DNA from 3 places in the Vogesella lacus genome. Region 2 is predicted to be linked to each of the others. Evidence: predicted binding sites of a transcription regulator. Region 2 holds the regulator's gene; each other region holds the start of a gene.
What was found. The regulator FNR, encoded in region 2, switches genes on or off when oxygen is low (the NO sensors DNR and NnrR bind a similar motif). The targets are predictions, from matches to a motif close to TTGATNNNNATCAA.
Positions count from the first base shown of each region.

Region 1: a site for FNR is predicted at 5,226-5,239, ahead of ACZ9W6_RS02390 (universal stress protein). Genes of this name have one in related genera too.
Region 3: a site for FNR is predicted at 5,169-5,182, ahead of pflB (formate C-acetyltransferase). Genes of this name have one in related genera too.

Region 1 is NZ_CEETQT010000002.1:5,676-12,801, forward strand. It holds gene ACZ9W6_RS02370 (propionate--CoA ligase) at 90-2,057, opposite strand; gene ACZ9W6_RS02375 (glutamate-5-semialdehyde dehydrogenase) at 2,272-3,531, shown strand; gene ACZ9W6_RS02380 (GGDEF domain-containing protein) at 3,557-4,768, shown strand; gene ACZ9W6_RS02385 (hypothetical protein) at 4,781-5,122, opposite strand; gene ACZ9W6_RS02390 (universal stress protein) at 5,319-5,804, shown strand; gene ACZ9W6_RS02395 (TlyA family RNA methyltransferase) at 5,814-6,575, opposite strand; gene ACZ9W6_RS02400 (YceH family protein) at 6,688-7,126, shown strand, end outside.
Region 2 is NZ_CEETQT010000005.1:142,370-149,495, forward strand. It holds gene ACZ9W6_RS08210 (alanine/glycine:cation symporter family protein) at 1-753, shown strand, start outside; gene hemN (oxygen-independent coproporphyrinogen III oxidase) at 831-2,237, opposite strand; gene fnr (fumarate/nitrate reduction transcriptional regulator Fnr) at 2,352-3,092, shown strand; gene ACZ9W6_RS08225 (ABC transporter ATP-binding protein) at 3,175-4,938, opposite strand; gene ACZ9W6_RS08230 (ABC transporter ATP-binding protein) at 4,928-6,670, opposite strand; gene ACZ9W6_RS08235 (efflux transporter outer membrane subunit) at 6,819-7,126, opposite strand, start outside.
Region 3 is NZ_CEETQT010000004.1:77,155-84,280, forward strand. It holds gene ACZ9W6_RS06150 (VOC family protein) at 1-297, opposite strand, end outside; gene ACZ9W6_RS06155 (REP-associated tyrosine transposase) at 539-1,069, opposite strand; gene ACZ9W6_RS06160 (pilin) at 1,217-1,792, opposite strand; gene pflA (pyruvate formate-lyase-activating protein) at 1,934-2,689, opposite strand; gene pflB (formate C-acetyltransferase) at 2,844-5,102, opposite strand; gene ACZ9W6_RS06175 (formate/nitrite transporter family protein) at 5,309-6,097, opposite strand; gene ACZ9W6_RS06180 (DUF3857 domain-containing protein) at 6,395-7,126, shown strand, end outside.

The DNA.
Region 1 (7,126 bases), on a different contig from region 2:
ATGGGCAGGGTGGCGGATTATCCGCTGATTCGCGGCCGAGGCCAATGAAAAGAGTATGGCCCCGAACATTGCCGGGGCCATCTTTATTTTCAGTCGCTGACGACCTGCCTGATCTGCTCGATACCGGCCGGATCATCCAGCGTGGTCAGATCGCCCGGATCCCGCCCTTCGGCCAGCGCCTGTATCGAACGGCGCAACACCTTGCCCGAACGGGTTTTTGGCAGCTGATTGACGAAATAGACACGCGCCGGATTGGCAATCGCCCCCAGCTGTGCCGCCACCAGTGCAATCACCTCTTTTTCGAGCGCGGCGCGACTGCTGCCATCGGCCAGCAAGGCCGGGTTACGCACCACGGCAAACGCCTGCGGCACCTGGCCTTTCAGACTGTCCTGCACGCCCACCACCGCCACCTCGGCAATCGCGGCATGACTGCTGACGGCCTCTTCAATCTCGCGGGTACCCAGACGATGACCGGCGACATTGATCACATCATCGGTACGGCCAAGAATGGTGAAATAACCGTCTTCGTCCTTGATGCCCCAGTCAAAGCTCGAATACACCAGCCGGTCCGGAAACAGCGAAAAGTAGGTATCAACAAAACGCTGATTCTGCTGCCAGATGGTGCTCATGAAGCCTGGCGGCATCGGCGGCAGCACACCAATCACGCCCTTCTCGCCGGGGCCGACTTCTTCGCCAGTCTGCTCGTTAAAAAGGCGCACATCGTAGCCATACACCGGCAGGCCGGGGCTGCCAAACTTCACCGCCTTGTCCTCCACCCCGCGACACAAGGTCAGCATTGGCCAACCGGTTTCGGTCTGCCAGTAGTTGTCGAGTACAGGGACATTCAACTCGCCGGCAATCCAGCTGGCGGTCGGCTCATCCAGCGGCTCGCCGGCCAGAAACAGCGCACGCAGACTCGACAGATCATATTTGTGCAACCAGGCTGCATCCTGCTTTTTCAGCACACGAATCGCGGTCGGCGCCGAGAACATCACCGAGACACGGTATTTCTCGACCAGTTGCCACCAGATGCCCGCATCTGGCCGGATCGGCAGACCTTCATACACCAGCGTGCTCATGCCGCAGATCAGCGGCCCGTAGACAATATAGGAGTGGCCTACCACCCAGCCGATATCCGAGGTGCTGAAATAACACTCGCCAGCCTTGCCGCCATAGATGTATTCCATGCTGGCGGCCAGGGCCACCGCATAGCCGCCGGTATCACGCTGCACGCCCTTGGGCTTGCCGGTGGTGCCCGAGGTATACAGGATGTAACTCGGATGGCTGGACTCTACCCACACCACGTCAGCACGGGCATCTCGGTATTGCTCGCGCAGGGTCGCGTAATCCAGATCACGACCCGGCTTCATCATCGGCGCCTCGGCCAGCCCGCGATTAACCACCAGCACTTTGCCCGGCGCGGCAGGGCCAGCCAGTGACAACGCTTCGTCGACCAGCGGCTTGTAGGCAATCACCTTGCCGCCGCGCATGCCGGCATCAGCCGTAATCATGACTTTGGGCGCGGCGTCCTCGATACGGGTCGCGAGGCTAGCGGAGGCAAAGCCGCCAAACACTACCGAATGGATCGCCCCCAGCCGGGTGGAGGCCAACATGGCAAAGATGGCTTCGGGGATCATCGGCATGTAAATCAGCACCCGATCACCCTTTTCCACCCCTTGCGCCTGCAGGATCGCGGCAAAACGGGAGACTTCCTCATGCAACTCGGTAAAACTGTACTGCCGCTCTTGTCCGGTTTCGGTCGACACATAGATCAGCGCCGGCTGATCGGCGCGCTCGGGCAAATGCCGGTCCACCGCGTTGTAGCAGAGATTGGTTTCACCGCCGGCAAACCATTGCCTGAACGGTGGCTGATCATGCTGCAAGGCTTGATCGAACGGTTTATGCCAGTGGATGCGGCCAGCTTCGGCAGCCCAGAACCCCGCCGGGTCCTGAGTCGAGCGCTGGTGAAAGTCCTGATACGAGCTCATGTCGGGAGTTCTCCTGTGTCTGCCGTGTTGGCACGGTCTTAACAACCAAGCGGTTGCTTGGTTCAACATAAAGCCTTTTTGTTACTGTGGTCAATCAATCGCTATGCTGGAAGAACAACGATCAAGTGTGCCCGTTGCAGAAAAACCCTGCCGCCTGCCCGCCATGCAAACTGGCTGATTCAGGTACAAAGTATGGCAAAGCTGTCGCTGATGACTGGCTTGAATCACGCGGTCTGGGTTAGGCTTGGCTTACTTCTATTTTCATCGTTTCCGGGATGCCAAGATGGACATCAAGCACTACATGAATATTGTCGGACAAGCCGCGCGTAAAGCCAGCCGCGCCATTGCCCGCGCCGATAGCCAGCAGAAGAACCGCGCACTGTTTGCCATCGCCGATGCAATCGAGCGTGATCTGGAACGACTGATTGCGGCCAACATGCAGGATCTGGACAAGGCACGACTGAATGGTCTGGAAGACGCCATGCTCGATCGCCTGACGCTGTCGGAGAAAACCATCCGCAGCATGGCCGATGGCGTGCGCCAGATCGCCGCCCTGCCCGACCCGGTTGGCGAGATGGATGATTTCAGCTTCCGCCCGTCCGGCATCCAGCTGGGCAAGATGCGCGTACCGTTGGGCGTGATCGGCATCATTTATGAAGCGCGCCCGAACGTCACCGCCGATGCGGCAGCGCTGTGCCTGAAGGCTGGCAATGCCGTGATCCTGCGTGGCGGTTCCGAGGCTTTCCACAGTAATCAGGCGATTGCCGCCTGCGTTCACGAAGGCCTGCGTCTGGCCGACCTGCCTTTGCATGTGGTGCAGGTAATCGAAACAACCGACCGCGCTGCCGTGGGCGAGCTGATCACCATGAGCGAGTACGTGGATGTGATCGTTCCGCGTGGTGGCAAGGGCCTGATCCAGCGCATCAGCAACGAAGCGCGCGTGCCGGTGATCAAGCATCTGGACGGCAACTGTCATGTCTATATCGATGACACGGCCAATCCGGAAAAAGCTTTCCAGATTGCGCTGAATGCCAAGACCCACCGTTATGGCACCTGCAACACCATGGAGACTTTGCTGGTGCATACCGCCTTTGCCGGATTCATTCTGCCAAGGTTGGCCGCAGCCTACTGGGAGAAAGGTGTCGAGCTGCGCGGATGCGAGCGCACGCAAGGCATACTCGGCGACAAGGTAGTACCGGCCTGCGAAGCCGACTGGGAAACCGAGTATCTGGCACCGGTGCTGGCTATCCGTGTTGTCGAGGATATGCACGAGGCTATCGAGCACATCAACCAGTACGGCAGCCATCACACCGATGCCATCGTCTCGGAAGACTACAGCCGCACCCGCCAATTCCTGCGCGAGGTAGATTCGGCCAGCGTCATGGTGAATGCCAGCACACGCTTTGCCGACGGTTATGAATACGGGCTTGGTGCCGAAATCGGCATTTCCACCGACAAGATCCATGCACGCGGCCCGGTCGGCCTGATCGGCCTGACCAGCCAGAAGTGGATCGTGCTCGGCGACGGTCAGATCCGTCAGTGAGCACGGCTATGTAACAGGGGGTTCCATGACAGAGCCGGCATCAGAAAGTCTGAATGTCCGCATCCTGCATGAGCGCATCAGGCTGGTCGCTAACCGCAGTTTTGTGGCCAGCCTGAGCACCCCTGTGGCAGCCTCCCTGTTACTTGTCATTTCCCGCCTCGAGAATCTGCAACAGGCCAGTGCTTTTCTCTGGTGGTTCGGATGGCTGCTATTCGCCGTGCTGCACAGCCTCAGCCTGACCTGGCCGATCTGGCGTCACGGGCGCACACCGCCAGAAGGCATGCGCTGGTTACGGCATTATTGTTTCAGCAAGTGGCTGCTCGGCACTTGCTGGGGCATCGTGGTCTGGTTTCTGCTGCCGGAAGCCAGTACTGCCATGACGCTGATGGTCTATCTGGTCTTGTGTGGTGTCGCGGCCGTCGTTGTCATTGTCCAGTCCATGTTCTGGTCGGCGGCGATGAGCTTTCTGTGCGGCATACTCTTGCCCATCATCATTCACGCACAACAACCGGAACACACGGTACTGGATTCATACGTTGCCATCTCGGGCACGGTTTACCTGATCCTGTTAGGCATTTACAGCCTGACCATCAATCGCCAGCTGATACGCGGCATACGGGCCATTGTCGAGGCCAATCAGCTGAGCAGCGAACTGATGGATGCCAATATCCGGACAGAACAGGCTCTCGCGGCGCTACAGGACGAGCACCGCAGACTGCAACATGCCCTGTCGACGATTACCCAGATGGCCAGACATGATGAACTGACCCAGCTACTCAACAGAAGAGCCATTCTGGCCTTGCTGCAGCAGTTCATGATGGAGGATGGGCCACTCTGCCTGGTGATGTTTGATATTGATCACTTCAAGAGAATCAACGACGAGCATGGTCACGACATGGGAGATCAGGTGCTGCAAGGCATGGCCAAACGGATATCTTCAACACTGCACTCTGGAGAGTATCTGGCCCGTCTGGGAGGGGAAGAGTTCTTGCTGGTATTCAGCATGAATGCAAGGGAAGCGTTACGGCGCTGCGAGTCGATCCGTACCCTGCTGATCAGCACACCGTTGGTTGAGACGCCACCTCTGATGATTACCGCATCTTTTGGTCTCGCCGATCGGCACCCGTCTGAATCACTTAGCGAATGGCTGAAACGCGCCGACCTGGCCATGTATGCGGCCAAACACGCAGGCAGAAACCGCATTCACGCATGGCATAACCAGACATCCGAAGACTGAAGACAATAACAATCAGGCTGGAACCGCCTGTGGCGCCAAGGAGCGTTCAGCCAGAATTTCAATTGCGTGAACACGAGTAACACCTGGCATCTGGCGCTGTAATTCAACGATCCAGAGCTCGACTTTTTGCCTGTCGCCATGTGCCATACGCAACAAGGCGCCATAAGCGCGACCAGTAAGATGTGTCTCCTGCTCGACGGCAACGGATTGGGTGTGCGCGGCATAGCGACGCTGCATCTGGCTATTGCGCAATAATGTGCGTACTTTTGCCTGCTCCCTCGCCGGGCGGATAAAGAAAACCCAGTAAAGAACCGCAAAAAATACCAATGCACCGACAACAAACCAAGTAAACAATGCAAGCACTCCTTCAAGCTGAGATACGAGTCTACTGCCAAAGGGTTTTAAATCAAATCCGTAAAAATACTAAATCATGAACTGTTAAACCTGTTTCAAGCATTTGTTTCCTATCAAGTTTATTTACATAAATTGCTGCAATAGACTCAACAACTGGCCACAATAGTATGACTATTGTTTACAGGGGAAGTTGCTCATGTACCGCCATATCACTATCGCTCTTGATGGAAGCCACAATGCCAATCCGGCGCTGATCGAGGCGGTGCGCCTGGCACAGCTATGCAAGGCACGACTCTCTCTCGTGCACGTTGTTTCCGTGCATGATTTTGCCATCGAAAATGTCGGGCTACTGGATAGCCAGGCCTTGTATGACGAAGCCCGCCAGCAAGGCAGCAAGATTCTGGAGGAGGCCGGCAAGCTGGCCGAAAGTCAGGGTGTACAAGCCGTTCCGGTGTTACTGGATGCCGCAGAAGGCGGTGCCGCGCTCGCCAGTGTGCTGGTCAGCTATACCCAAGCTGAAAACAGCGACCTGTTGGTAATTGGCACGCATGGTCGCAAAGGCTGGAAACACCTGCTGATGGGCAGTTTTGCCGAAGATGTGATGCGCCGCACCGCTGTACCACTGCTGGTTGTACGCAACCCGGAAGACGACGACAACCCTGCCGTCGTCACCGCAGGCTGATCAGCCAGCTCAGGCCAGACGGCGAGCGTGGATGAAAAATTCACGGTTGCCGTCGCCACCCTTGATCGGGCTGTCAAACCAGCCCAGCCGCTGAAATCCCAGTTCGTTCACCAGCGCAGTGATGCGATCCTCGACGCCGACATACAGCTTTTCATCTCGCACAATGCCGCCATGCCCAAGGCCGCTGCGGCCAACCTCGAATTGCGGCTTGACGAGGCTAAGCAAGGTTCCGCCCGGCTTGATCATCGGCAGTGCCGATGGAAACACCAGCTGCAAGGAGATGAAGGACACATCGCAGATCATCAGATCGAACAGCTCGCCGCCATTCGCTGCCTGAATGGCCTCGTGATCCAGCGCCCGCGCATTGATGCCTTCGAAAAACACCACGCGCTCGTCCTGTTGCAGTCGTTCGGCCAGCTGGCCATGACCCACATCCACCCCCACGACGCGTCGCGCACCGTACTGCAATACGCAATCGGTAAACCCGCCTGTTGACTGGCCGACATCCAGCACCGTCCAGCCATCAATTTCCAGACCGGCCTGCTGCAAGGCACCGGCCATCTTGAGACCGCCTCGCGACACATAGCGATCCGCTTCGTCAGGCTCGATGACAAAAACACTGTCTTCGGGGAATTTCTGGCTGGCTTTGCTGATCACACGAGCCACGCCGCCATCAGAAATACTCACGCGCCCAGCCGACAGCAGGGCCTGCGCCGCCGTACGGGAAGCCGCCAAACCCTGGGCGACCAGCAGCAGATCGATACGTTGCATTGTCAGGCTCCTGAAAAACCCGAAAGCGTGAGCAAATCTGCCTGCGCTGTCAAGCCGGCAAGGCCAGGCAGAATCCCTTATCATGGCCTGACAACTTACAAGGAGAAGCATTATGGAGAGCATGCAACTGAGCCCCGCCGCGGTACGCATTCTGGGGGCACTGATCGAAAAGCAGGCCCTGACCCCGGATAGCTATCCCCTGACCCTGAATGCCTTGCAGACTGCCTGCAATCAGCTGACCAGCCGCGAACCGGTGATGCAACTGGACGAAAGCGAGCTGTCGCGCACCCTCGACGAGCTGCTGCAGGACAAGCTGATCAATGTCCGCCTGCCTGCCGGCAGCCGTGTCAGCAAGTACGAACACCGCCTCAACTATGCCTGGAATATAGACGGCGCAAAGTTGGCCGCACTGGCCATGCTGATGCTGCGCGGCCCACAGACGGCGGCCGAAATCCGCACCCGCGCCGGCCGCGTCTACAATTTCTCCGGTGCCGAAGAGGTCGAAACTGCACTGCAAGCACTGGCAGACAAGTTTCCGCCGCTGGCTCACA
Region 2 (7,126 bases):
ATCTATGTAATCGTCACGCATATTGGCCAGCTGCCTGATGTGCTGCTGCTGATCGTGCGCAGCGCCTTCGGTCTGGAACAGGCCGTCGGTGGCTTTGCCGGCTATGCCATCAGCCAGGCGATGATGATGGGCATCAAGCGCGGCCTGTTCTCCAACGAGGCCGGTATGGGCTCGGCACCGAATGCTGCCGCTGCCGCGACTACCCGTCACCCGGCGTCGCAAGGCCTGATCCAGATGCTGGGCGTATTCATCGACACCATCGTGGTGTGCTCCTGCACCGCCTTCATCATCCTGCTGTCGGGTGCCTGGGTTCCGGGCGGCGAACTGCAAGGCGTGCAGCTGACCCAGAAAGCGCTGAGCATGACACTGGGCGACTGGGGTGGCCACTTCCTGGCGATCGCGCTGTTCCTGTTCTGCTTCAGCTCCATCATCGGTAACTATGCCTACGCCGAAGGTAACGTCGAGTTCATCAAAAACAACAAGAGCGTGATGTTCGTGTTCCGTCTGCTGGTACTGGCCATGGTGATGTTTGGCGCCATCGGCAGCCTGCCGCTGGTATGGGACATGGCCGACCTGTCGATGGGCATCATGGCCGTCATCAACCTGATTGCCATCGTCCTGCTGTCGCGCTACGTATTTGTGCTGCTGAAGGATTACCAGCAACAGCGCAATCAGGGCATTAGCGAACCGGTATTCGACATCAAGCAATATCCGGAACTGCAAAGCAAGGTGCATCAGGACGTGTGGAAGTAATTCCCGCCCCTGCGGCCAACCTTGCTGCCAAATAAAAAACCCGCCTCACGGCGGGTTTTTTATTTGATGTCAGGCAATCAGATGGTTTGCGAATAACGCGCCTTGGTCTCGCGTTCGCGCAGATGTCGGTCAAACACCATGGCGATATTGCGGATCAGGAAGCGCCCTTTCGGTGCCACCATCAGGAAGTCACCATCAAAAGTCAGCAGCCCCATCTTCTGGAACTCGCGAATCTTCGGTAACTCGTCAGCAAAGTAATCGGCAAAGTTGATGGCGAAGGTTTGCTCGATCGCCTCAACCGACAGCGAGAAGCGGCACATCAGGCCCTGGATCACGCTGCGGCGCAGGATATCGTCCTGACTCAGCGTCATGCCACGCATCACCGGCAAACGACCGGCATCCAACGCGGCATAATAAGCATCGAGTTCTTTCTCGTTCTGGCTGTAGCAAGGGCCGACCTTGCCAATCGACGACACACCAAGGCCGATCATATCGCAATCGGCATGGGTGGAATAACCCTGGAAATTGCGCTGCAAACGGCCCTGCTGCAAGGCGCGGGTCAGCTCGTCATCGGGCTTGGCAAAGTGATCCATGCCGATAAAGACATAGCCGGCATCGGTCAGCTGCTGTACCGAGTTTTGCAGGATATCGAGCTTGGTCGCCGGGCTAGGCAGTTCGTCTTCATTGATACGACGCTGCGGCATGAACACGGTCGGCAGATGCGCATAGTTGTACAGTGCGATGCGATCCGGTGACATGCTGATCACCCGATTGATGGTGTTTTCCAGCGAATGCGCACTCTGGCGCGGCAGGCCGTAAATCAGGTCCACACTTACCGATTTGAAACCGGCCTCACGCGCAGCATCAATCACCACGCGTGTTTCTTCCTCGCTCTGGATGCGGTTCACCGCCTCTTGCACCGCCGGGTCGAAATCCTGGATGCCGACGCTCATGCGGTTGAAACCCAGCTGCCCCAGATGCAGCACCGTATCGCGGCCAACCTTGCGCGGGTCGATCTCGATCGAGAACTCGCCCTCGGGCAGCAAATCGAAATGCTGGCGGATGATGCCCATCACGCGCTCGAGCTGCTCGTCCGACAGGAAAGTCGGGGTACCACCACCAAAGTGCAGCTGGATGACTTTCTCGCGCCCCCCCAGTTTTTGCGCGGTCAGCGCGATTTCCTTTTCCAGATAGTCCAGATACTGGTCGGCGCGCTGCTTGTCCTTGGTGATGATCTTGTTACAGCCGCAGTAATAACAAATGGTGTTACAGAACGGCACGTGCACATACAGCGACAGCTCCCTATGGTTTGCCCCGATAGCGCGCTGTGCCAGCCAGTGTTCATAATCCTGGACACCAAACCCGCCATGAAAACGGTCGGCTGTCGGATACGAGGTATAGCGCGGCCCCGAGCCGGCCAGCGACTCGATCAACGCCCGGTCGAAATCACATTGTGTCGGCACAAATGCCAATTGCGGTGTCATCATCATTTTTTGTTTGGAAATCTGGTGGGGGACTGGTAAATTTGCGCAATTCACGCTTGTTGCGCCTTGATGCGTGTCAAGCAAGCTCACCTGCCTGTGGAAAAAGACTGTCGTATGACTGATCAAAACTCGCCCTTGCATACCCTGAAGGTCTCCTGCTCCAACTGCAGCTTGCGCGAACTGTGCCTGCCTGTTGGCCTCAACCGTGACGAACTGGCGCAGCTGGATGCCGTTATCCGCCAGAGCCGTCGTATCAAGCGTGGCGAATATCTGTTCCGCAGCGGCGAGGGCTTCCGCTCGCTGTATGCCGTGCGTACCGGCTATTTCAAGACCGCGGTATCCAGCCAGGATGGCCGCGAACAGGTAACCGGCTTCCATATGTCGGGCGAACTGATGGGCCTGGACGGCATTTCGGCCAATACCCACGGCTGTGACGCGATTGCGCTGGAAGACAGCGAAGTGTGCGAGCTGCCATTCAACCGTATGGAAACCCTCGGTCGCGAGATCCCCAGCCTGCAGCACCATTTCTTCCGCCTGATGAGCCGCGAGATCGTGCGCGACCAGTCGGTAATGCTGCTGTTGGGCAATATGAAGGCTGAAGAGCGCCTCGCCGCCTTCCTGCTGAATCTGTCGCAGCGCCTGCAAAGCCGTGGCTTTGCGGCCAACGATTTCATCCTGCGCATGAGCCGCGAGGAAATCGGCAGCTTCCTCGGCCTGAAACTGGAAACCGTCAGCCGTACGCTGTCCAAGTTCCAGCAGCAAGGCTGGATCAAGGTCGATCACAAGCATATCCAGCTGATCCAGCCCGCCGAGCTCAAGGCACTGGTTGCCGGCTGCTCGCAAGCGACTTCCTGACCCCGTCGCCAGCACATAAAAAACGCCACCCCTCGGTGGCGTTTTTTTATTGCCCGGCCAATACAAGGTTGGCCGCAAATGCTCAGACGACATCCAGCTCGTCCGCCACGCGGCTTTCGATCTGCTGCAGCTGATACAGGCGCTGGTAGATGCCGCCGTCGATAGCCATCAGCGCCTCGTGATTGCCCTGCTCGGCAATATGGCCGTGATTGAGCACCACGATGGTGTCGGCATCGCGAATCGTCGACAGGCGATGGGCAATCGCGATCATCGTCACCTTGCCGTGCAAGCGATCCAGCGCCTCTTGCACCAGCTGCTCGGTCTCGCTGTCGATGTGCGAGGTTGCCTCGTCCAGCAGCAGGATGCGCGGCTGGCCGGCCAGCGCCCGCGCAATCGCGATCAGCTGCTTCTGCCCGACCGACAGCCGGGTACCGCCCTCGCCCATATCGGTGTCGTAGCCCTGCTCCAGCGACAGGATCAGCTCGTGCACACCCGCCGCCCGTGCGGCGGTCTCGATAGCCTGTTGCGACAGACCGCGGCCCATATCGATATTGTCACGCGCGCTGGCGGCCAACAGGAAGGGATCTTGCGGCACCAGGCCAACACCGGCGCGGAAGGTGTCATCGGCAATGCTGGCCAAGAGATGGCCATCAATGCGCACCTCGCCGTGCTGCGCCTGATAAAAGCGCAGCAACAACGACATCAGCGTCGATTTGCCGCTGCCGGTGTGGCCAACGATGCCGACAAAGCTGCCGGCCGGAATCGCCAGATCAATACCGTGCAATACCGGGCGTTCGGCCGCATAGCCAAAACGGATGCCGCTGAAGCTCACCGCGCCGTGGCTGATCTCGCCCGCCCCCGCACCCTGGCTGGCACGCGACTCCTGCAGCAGTACATTAACGCGCGAGGCGGCGACCACCGCCTGCTGCAGCTGTGAGAACTGCATGGTGATCTGGATCAGCGGCTCGACCACACGGGCGATATAGCTGACAAAGGCATACAACACGCCGATCTCGATACCGCTGACCGCCTTGCTGCCGAAGGCGTAGATCACCGCCACCAGCAGCAGCACATTCAGCAAGTCCAGCGCCGGGCGCAGCAACCAGGCGTTGGCACGCAGCTCGGCCATGCGCGCGTGGTAGAGCTGGCTGCCGGTTTCGGCAAAACGGTCGCCAAAACGTTGTTCGGCCCCGGCCGCCTGCAATACCACCATACCGGCAATCGACTCGGCCACCTGGGCATTGATGTCGCTGCGCAGCTGCCGTGCACGCGCCACCGACGGCGCGCTCCAGCGCTGGTACAGCCAGACAATCACGAATACCGCCGGCAGCAGCAACAGCACCACCGAGGCCAATTGCCAGTTCAGCCAGAACATCGCCGCCAGCGCACCGCACACCACGATGACGCTATCGAGCATCACGAACAGCACCTGAACATACAGCTGCTTCACCGCCTCGGTGTCATTGGTGACGCGGCTGACCAGCTGGCCGGTAATCGCCTTGTCGAAAAAGGCCATCGGCAGCGACAGCACATGACCGTAGACCTCTTCGCGCAGACGGCGCACCGAGCGCATCGCCACGCCGGCAAGACGCAGCAATTGCAGATAACGAATCGCGGTTGCGGCCAACCCTGTCAGTAGCACACCAGCCACCAGCCAGACCATCTCGTGAATGGCGCCGTGGCGCGGCAGCAGGTAGTTGTCGATGTAATGCTTGGCCAGCAAGGGGCCGGCCGCCTCCAGCAAGGCAGCCATCAGCAGAAAGACAAAGCCCAGCCAGACATGGCGTTTTTCCGGCGCGGCCGCGTGACGCAGCAAATCCAGCGCCTGTTTGCGATCAGCACTCATCGAGACTGGCCTCCAGTTGTTGATAGCGCCACTGGTCGGCATACCAGCCATCCAGTGCCAGCAATTGATCGTGCGTGCCGCGCTCGGCAATGCGGCCGTGACGCAGCACCAGAATCTCGTCGGCATCCATCACCGCCGACAATCTATGGCTGGTCAGCACCAGCGTGCGGCCAAGCCTAGCAGCGCGCAGATGCTGCAGGATCTCGGTTTCGGTGCGGGTATCGACCGCCGACAGCGCATCATCCAGCAGCAATAGCGGTGCTTCGGCCAGCAAGGCGCGCGCAATCGCCACGCGCTGACGTTGGCCGCCAGACAGGCTCACGCCCTTCTCGCCGACCTGGGTATCGTAGCCCTGCGGCAGGCGCAGGATGTCGTCGTGAATTGCGGCCAACCTTGCTACCTGCTCGACCTCGGCACGACTGGCGGACGGCCGCGCCAGCGCGATGTTTTCGGCCACACTGGCCGAAAACAGGAAAGACTCTTGCGGCACCCAGCTGATCGCCTCGCGCAAGGCAGAAAGGCGGTAATCCTCCAGATCCACCCCGCCCCAGCGGATGTGGCCGCCCCCCGGATGCTGCTGGCGCAGCAGCAGATTCAGCAGCGTCGATTTGCCGCTGCCTGTCGGGCCGACCAGTGCCAGCACCTTGCCGGGCTGCAGCATGACATCAATAGCAGACAGCGCCGGCTGGCTCTGCCCGCCATAGCTGAAGTGCAGTGCTTGCAGCTCAAGCACGCCATTGCTGACCTTGGCGATGCTGCCGTGGTCATCAATGCTCAGCGGCGCATCCAGAATCGGTTGCAGCCGCGCCCACGCCGCCTTGCCGCGCTCCAGCAGCGACAACACCCAGCCAGTGGCAAACATCGGCCAGATCATCATGCCCAGATACATCACAAAGCTGGTCAGCTGGCCGATGGTCAGATCCTGCTGCCAGATCAGATAACCGCCCACCGCCAGTGTCAGCGTGCTGGCCGCGGTCAGTGCCGCGCCGACGGTCGGCTCGAATGCTGCCTCCCAGCGCTGGGCATCAAGACTCGCTTCGGCCGCCGCCGCAGCACGACGACCCAGCTCGGCACGATTGCGGGCTTCCAGCCCCATCGCGCGGATGGTGCGAACCCCAGCCAGCGTTTCCTGCACGTGGTCGTTCAGATCGGAAAAACGCTCCAGCGCTGCGGCCGAAGCGGTATGCACATGGCGCGAAATGCGCCAGAAGCCAAAAGCCATCAACGGAAACGGCAGCAGAGCCACCAGCGCCAGACGCCAGTCGACACCGGCAATCATCATGCCCAACACCAGCGCCATGGTCAGTGCCCCGTCAAAGCCGGCCAGCATCGCCTCGCCCGAAGTCATCTCAACCGCGTCGATATCATTGGTCGCGCGCGCCATCAGATCGCCGGTGCGCTGATGCTGAAAATAAGCCGGCCCCTGTTTCGCCAGCTTGCGATACAAACGCACGCGCAAATCGACGCCAAGATGAAAACTGGCGGCAAACAGCTGCATGCGCCAGCCCACGCGCAGGAAGTAAATCGCCACGCCCATCGCCAACAGGCTGGCCAGCTTCCACAGCAAGGCCTCGCCCGCCAGCTCGCCGGCCACCAGACCATCAATGGTGCGGCCAATCTGGCGCGGAATGCTGACCGTCAGCACCGCCACCGCCGCCAGCATCGCCGCCGCCGCCAGATAGCGTCGCCATTCTTTTCGTACAAAGCCCCGCAGGAAGTCCGACAGGCTCATGACCGCACTCACTTTCCGCCAAAATATTGCAACAAAAGTAGAACATCAAAATGAAAATGCCGCCATAAACATGACGGCATTAACAAAATGACAATTTTGCCGCAAAACGGGCTACCTCGCAGCAGCCCATTGTTTGCTGGCAAGAACGCTATGTTCCGTTCGAAGCCCAGCCCCCGCCCAAGGCGGCATACAGACCGACTACCGCATTCAGACGGGCAACGCGTGCCTCGGACTGCGCCAGCTCGAGCTGGAACACATTGCGCTCGGCATCCAGCACATCCAGATAACCGGTGTAACCGGCATCGTAGCGCAGGCGCGCCAGACGCAAGGCTTCACGCATGGCGGTCAGCTGTTGCTGCTGCGCCGCCTCGGTGTCACGGGTGGCGCTGACCGCCGACAAGGCATCCAGCGTATCGGCAAAAGCCTGCTGTACGGCTTTTTCGTAAGCCGCCAATG
Region 3 (7,126 bases), on a different contig from region 2:
CGCGGCCTGGCCGCCCAGATCCGTCACCATCGGGCCGCGATAGCGTTTCGCGCCGCGTGCCTCAAGCCCGCTGATGGCCGCGGCGATATCGTCCACTTCCCAATACAGCGTATTGCCCGTGCCGCCACGGTTCTTGTGATCGGCGGGATGAAAGCCCAGCAGCAAACCTGGCCCCTGCAGAAAGGCAAATTGCGGGTTTTTGTAAGCCACCTTGCTGCCAAACAACTCGCCATACCACTGCGCGCAGGCGTGGATGTCGTCAACAAACAGGATCAGCGTATCGACGGATTTGAACATGGCACGATTCCGGAGCGGGTGAAGGGGGGGGTATGCTATTTGGTTTGCCGGTGACGGACAAGGTTGGCCGCAAGCCTTTGCGGCCACTGATTTGCGGGCAGGATAGGCATTCGTGCGATTACGCTGCGCTAATCGGACCTACACCATCAGTCTTTCATGTGCCGCATTTGCAGCCAACCTTGGCTGGAGGCGTTAACAACTATCCCGTAGGTACGATTAGCGTAGCGTAATCGTACGCATCTCAAGCATCACCGTTGACCGATAGTGAAACATCGCCGCACCAGTCTTGCGGGTAAATACCGGCAGCGACTGCGCGATGAAAAGTCGAGAATGGCCAGTCCACCACACGGCTGACCAGCCCGTGTTTCAACGGGTTCAGATGCACATAATCGACATGTCGCTGGTAATCGGCCTCATCACGGATCAGGTGTTCCCAGAAGTGCCGTTGCCAGATGCCACGCTCACCATAACGGCGGCGAGCGGCAGACAGGCTTTCACTGCGAGGCTGTGCCTTGGCAAAACCGCTCTTGATCAGACGCCAGCGCAGGCTGAAATCGGCATCTCCATCAGGCAGGGTCCATACCGCGTGCATGTGCTCTGGCAAGACCACCCAGGCATCAATGTAGAAGGGATACTTTTCCCTTACCCGTCGCACCACTTGGCGCAAGGTGTCGATTTCGCGCACCAGCAAATCATTGCCGTGGCGCTGCAACAGATTGACCGTAAAAAACCATGTACCCCCCGGCACAAAAGCACGTCGGTAATTCGGCATGACTTTTCCTTGCAGTTTCAGGGTTTGACGGATTCAGGCGTTCATCTGCAGCATCGAACATTCGTACGATTACGCTGCGCTAATCGTACCTACGCTACTCCTGCTTCCCTTGGACCATGTAAAACCGTAGTGGCAAACCTTTGGCTGTCAGCGCAAATGGCAGGACGATGGCAATAGTCTGGTTTCAATACCGCTTGCCTGACACTGATAGTCCAGTAACCCATTCTTGAGTTGAGGCAGTAAGCGCAGCTCGGTGCCAGCAGGCAAGCCAATGGTGATGACACCATCTGCGGCCAGTGACAAGCTGGTAGCGTATTGCAGCTTGGGCAGTGTTTCTCCGAGTTCGGCTAGTGTTGCCGGTAGGCGGCTGTGTTCGAGATGAAACAGCTGGATGGCGGTGCGCAGTGGCAGGCTCTCGGTCAGGGCTGCCAGTATGGTGGCTCGTGCCTGATAATCGGCATAAGGCGCTTGTTGACTCGCCATCGTCACCGCCTCGCGTAGGGCAATACAGCGCTGGCGACCGACATCTTTCAGCGTGTCGCAATCGAGTTTTTCCGGTAACTGCTGTTGCGGCAGAACTTCAAGCAGCGATAGGCAGGTCTGGTGAATCGCACCAAAGCCGGGCAGTGTGGCAAAACGTTCGCAGCCGGTCATGCCGGCATGCGCGTGGCCGCCAAAGCCAAGCAACATTATGAAGAAAAACTTGGGTAGTCCGAGTGTCATGGGCGAGGTTTGAGCAGTTGGTTTGGCCGAGCAGTACATCAGGATTATGCCATTAATATTGAGATGGCCAGCTACAAGGGCAGCCCGACGGGCTGCCCTTGTTCCATGTGAAACGCCTGCGGCCAACGTTGGCCGCAGGCCTCAGTACACCGTCAGGCCGGCGTCGGCGAAGATAGCGCGGGCGCGGATGGTTTCGGCGGAAGTCGGGGTGCGGGTGTCGGCCAGCGGGTAGTCCATGCCGAGCTCGGCCCATTTGTCGCGGCCCAGCTGGTGAAAGGGCAAGACTTCGACGCGCTCGACGATGTCGCCAAGGCTGGCCGCATAGCGGGCGAGGGCGGCGATGTCGGCGGGGTCGTCAGTCAGGCCGGGCACCAGTACATAGCGCAGCCAGATTTTCTTGCCGAGGCGCTTGAGGCGCTGCGCGAAATCCAGTGTCGGCTGCAGCGGCTGGGCGGTAATGGCCTGGTATTTGACGGGGTCGATGTGCTTGATGTCGAGCAACACGAGGTCGATATTTTGCAGCCACTCGTCCGTCACGCGTTCGTGCAGAAAGCCCTGGGTGTCGAGCGCGATGTGCAGGCCGTAGCGCGCCTTGATGGCGCTGGCGAGCTCGCCGACGAAGTCGGCCTGCATCAGCGGCTCGCCGCCGGAGAGGGTGACGCCGCCGGCAAATTTCAGAAAGCGCGCATAGGGGGCGATTTCGGCGAGGGCGTCGTCCAGTGTCAGCTCGCGGCCGTTGTGCAGCTTCCAGGTGTCGGGGTTGTGGCAGTACTGGCAGCGGAACTGGCAGCCGGACAGAAAGAACACGAAGCGCATGCCGGGGCCGTCGACGCCGCTGCCGCTTTCGGTGGAGTGCAGATAGCCGTGTGGCGGCCGGGTGGGGGTGTGGGTGGTCATGGTGGGTGTCGGGTAAAAGCTGGCGTGATGGATGCTGTTCCAGTCGGTAGCGAGGACGCGAAGGCAAGCGAGCGGGGCCGCAGACAGTACAAATAGTACGGCCAGGCCCCGCGCAGTGCAGCCGACAAAGTCATCGCTGCCGAATGGCAGCAGATTACATGCAGCCGTGGAAAGTACGGTTAATCACATCAAGCTGCTGTTCGCGCGTCAGCTTGACGAAGTTCACCGCATAGCCCGACACGCGCACCGTCAGCTGCGGGTACAGCTCGGGGTGGGCCATGGCGTGCACCAGCATGTCGCGGTGGAACACATTGACGTTGACGTGGAAGCCACCGGCGTCGGCGTAGCCGTCCAGACAATTGGCCAGGTTGCGGATGCGCTCTTGCGGGCTGTGGCCCAGCGCGTCCGGCGTGGCCGAGGCCGTCCAGCTGATGCCATCGAGCGCGGCGCTGTACGGCAGCTTGGCGACCGAGGCACCGGCAGCGACAAAGCCCTTGCGGTCGCGGCCGTTCATCGGGTTCGCACCCGGCGCGAATGGTTCGCCGGCGCGGCGGCCGCATGGCGTGTTGCCGGTTTTCTTGCCGTACACCACATTGGAGGTGATGGTCAGCACCGACTGCGTCGGCGTGGCATTGCGGTAGAAATGCGGCTGCGCCTTGATCTTCTGCATGAAGGTTTCGGTCAGCCAGATGGCGATATCGTCGACGCGCGCATCGTTATTGCCGAAGGCCGGATAATCGCCCTCGATGCGGTAATCGACCGCCAGGCCCGCCTCGTTACGGATCACGTGCACCTTGGCGTGCTTGATGGCCGACAGCGAATCGGCGGTTACCGACAGGCCGGCAATGCCGCAAGCCATGGTGCGCAGGATGTCGCGGTCGTGCAGCGCCATCTCGATGCGCTCGTAGGCGTACTTGTCGTGCATGTAGTGGATGCAGTTGAGCGCCTTCACATACGTTGCGGCCAACCAGTCCATCAGCTGGTCGAACTTGGCCATCACTTCGTCGTGGTCCAGCACATCAGCGGTAATCGGCTCGAAGCCATGCGCGACTTTCTTGCCGCTCATTTCGTCCACACCGCCGTTGATCGCGTACAGCAGCGCCTTGGCGAGGTTGGCACGCGCGCCGAAGAACTGCATCTGCTTGCCGATGCGCATCGCCGATACGCAGCAGGCAATGCCGTAGTCGTCGCCCCACAGCGGGCGCATTTCGTCGTCGTTTTCGTACTGGATGGCGCTGGTGTCGATCGACACTTTGGCGCAGAAATCCTTGAAACCCTGCGGCAGGCTCACCGACCACAGCACAGTCAGGTTAGGCTCCGGCGCGGGGCCGAGGTTGTACAGGGTATTCAGGAAGCGGAAGCTGTTCTTGCTCACCAGCGTGCGACCGTCTTCGCCCATGCCGCCCAGCGATTCCGTCACCCAGGTCGGGTCGCCGGAGAACAATTGATCGTATTCCGGCGTGCGCAGGAAACGCACGATGCGCAGCTTGATCACCAGATCGTCGATCAGCTCTTGCGCCTGCTCTTCCGTGATGAGGCCGGCGGCCAGATCGCGCTCGATATAGATGTCGAGGAAGGTGGCGACGCGGCCCAGCGACATCGCCGCGCCGTTCTGTTCTTTCACCGCGGCCAGATAGCCGAAGTAAGTCCACTGCACCGCCTCGCGCGCGCTGGCGGCCGGGCGGCTGATATCAAAGCCGTAACGCTCGGCCATCTGGCGCAGCTCGTCCAGTGCGCGGAACTGCTCGGACAGCTCTTCGCGCAGGCGCAGCACCTCGTCGGTGAACGGCACATCGTTCAGCTCGGCAAACACCTGCTGGCGCTCGGCACGCAAAAAGTCGGTACCGTACAGCGCCACGCGGCGGTAGTCGCCGATGATGCGGCCACGGCCATAGGCATCCGGCAGGCCGGTAATCACGCCCGATTTGCGGCAAGCCATGATGTCGGGGGTGTAGACATCAAACACGCCCTGATTGTGGCTCTTGCGGTATTTCTCCCAGACTTCCTTCACTTCCGGCGCGATGCTGAAGCCGTAAGCAGCCAGGCCGGATTCCACCATGCGCAGACCGCCGTTAGGCATGATGGCGCGTTTCAGTGGCGCATCGGTCTGCAGGCCGACGATGACTTCGGTGTCCTGATCGATATAGCCCGCATCATGGGCGGTAATGCTGCTGGCGCGGTCGGCCGAGACAGCCAGCACGCCTTTGGCACGTTCTTGTGCCAGCAATTCGCCCAGTTTGTCCCACAGTGACCTGGTACGCGCCGTGGCCGGGGCAAGGAAATCGGCGTCGCCAAGATAGGGCGTGTAATGACGCTGGATAAAGTCGCGTACATCCACTTGCTGTTGCCACGCACCGGCGTGGAAACCGTGCCAGGGGTTGGCCGCAAGGGCAGCGGGGGACAGGGCTTGCATGACAGACTCCTTGTGCAGGAATGTAAGATTTCGAATTCAGTATCGTTTCGAAAACGAACAATTTGCTTGATCCGTATCAAGCACTGTCATGACGATGGCAGTTAACGGGCAGTAATGGCAGTGTCAGGCAATTTTTTGCCATGAAAAAGCGCCATGTAGTGTCTGAATTACACAGCATGGCGCTTTCAAAGTCGGGATTATTGCGTTCAGGCGGCTTGTTTCACCAGCGTGTGACGCTCCAGCGCGTAGACCACGGCACCGACGCCAAGGCCGCCGCCGACGATATTGCCCAAGGTCGCCGGCACGATATTGTGCATGATCTGCGCCCAGCCAAAGCCCGGTGTGTCATGCAGCATGGCCAGCGCGAAAATCGCCATATTGGCAATGCTGTGCTCGTAGCCGGAGAAGAAGAACATGAAGACCAGCAGCATGATCAGGCCGAAACGCGCCGCCTCGCTGGCAATGCGCAGCGGCATCCAGATGGCGAGGCAGATGATCCAGTTGCACAGCACGCCTTTCCAGAAAATCGTCATTGCCGGCGCATAGGTTTTCAGCTCGGCAATGCGGTACAGCACGTGGCCGTCAGGCAGCTTGCCCAGCGCACCCGCGCCGGCAAAAACCGCGGTAAACAGCAAAACGCCCAGCAAATTGCCGCTATAAACCGTGATCCAGCTTTTCAGCAGGGTGGCGATACGGCTGCGCTTGCCCAGCACGCCGACGGTGAAATACATCACATTGCTGGTAAACAGCTCGACCTTGCACACCAGGATGCAGATCAGCGCCGCGCCGAAAAACGCCGCCATCGGAATCACATAACCGCCGATGCCGGCCTCGAGAAAAATCTGCCCGAGTCGCAGGCTGACCACCAGCACGGCGCTGATGATGGCGCCGGCAAAGGCGGCACTCAGCAGATAACGGCCGGGCGCGCTGGCCAGTGCCTGTTGTTTGTTGTCGGCCTCGTCGAGTACGAGACTGAGAGTAGAGGGAGCTTTCATATAGTCCTGCCTGATCCGGTTGATACCGCCGGCTGCTGCACGGCATGGCGGCAGCGGCGGGCGGCGAGGCTAACACAAGCAGAACTGTTTTAATACGAATATCGATTGATTCGTTTGCGAAAATTCAAACTCGCTGCAAATCATGGTTATTGCCAGTTTTTTGGCATTGGCCAAGGGTGGTAATGATGTTCATAGAATATGGTGGCGTATTTTTTTCCGGCGATGCCAGCTGATATGCTTTATGACCTCGCAATGAGCGGCAGCGGTCTGCTCGCAACGCTATTAATTGTCAAAGTCATGCTGAAAACAACACCGATTTTGCTGTTTGCCGTACTGGCCACGCCGTCCTGGGCGGCGCTGAAGTCTATTGATCAGGCGGCAGTGGCCATGTCGCTGGATCAGAACTGCCGCTGGGTGGCTTCCGGGCTCCAGGATTGTGAAGACAGTTGGGAGCTGCGGATCCTTGGCAGCTCAGGGCGCGATCATGGCACCTGGCCTATCCGCTTTGCCGCCGACAGCAAGCTGGACATTCTCGAGGCGTATACCTTGCAGCCGGATGGCAAGCGCATTGAGGTCAGCAACAAGGACAGACAGGCAGGCGATGTGCCGGGCGAGAACGGATTTGTTGGTGAAAAATTCATCCGGTTGGCCTTCCCCGAGGCGCAGGTTGGCAGCCGACTGGTGTTGCGTACCCGTGAGCAACGCCAGCCGGTCAAACCGTTTGATGCGCATTCGGCGGTGTTTCGCGTGAAAGCCATGCCGGGCCTCTGGCAGCATTACAGCTTGCGCATTCAGAGTGACGACAAGCTGCACTGGCGTGCGGCCAACGCAGAAGGCTTGTTCGAAGTGAAACAGTCGGCAGATGGCAAAAGCCTGCAGCTGGCATTGAAGCAGCCGGTTTACCGCGAAACGACCGAGAGTGACCGCCGTTTCAAATTGCGGCAGTTGCCCCGAATCGAAGTCAGCACGGTAGCCGATGCGCGGCAGTATCTGGCTCCGATGGGCAAGGCTATTGCCCGTTTGCAGGGC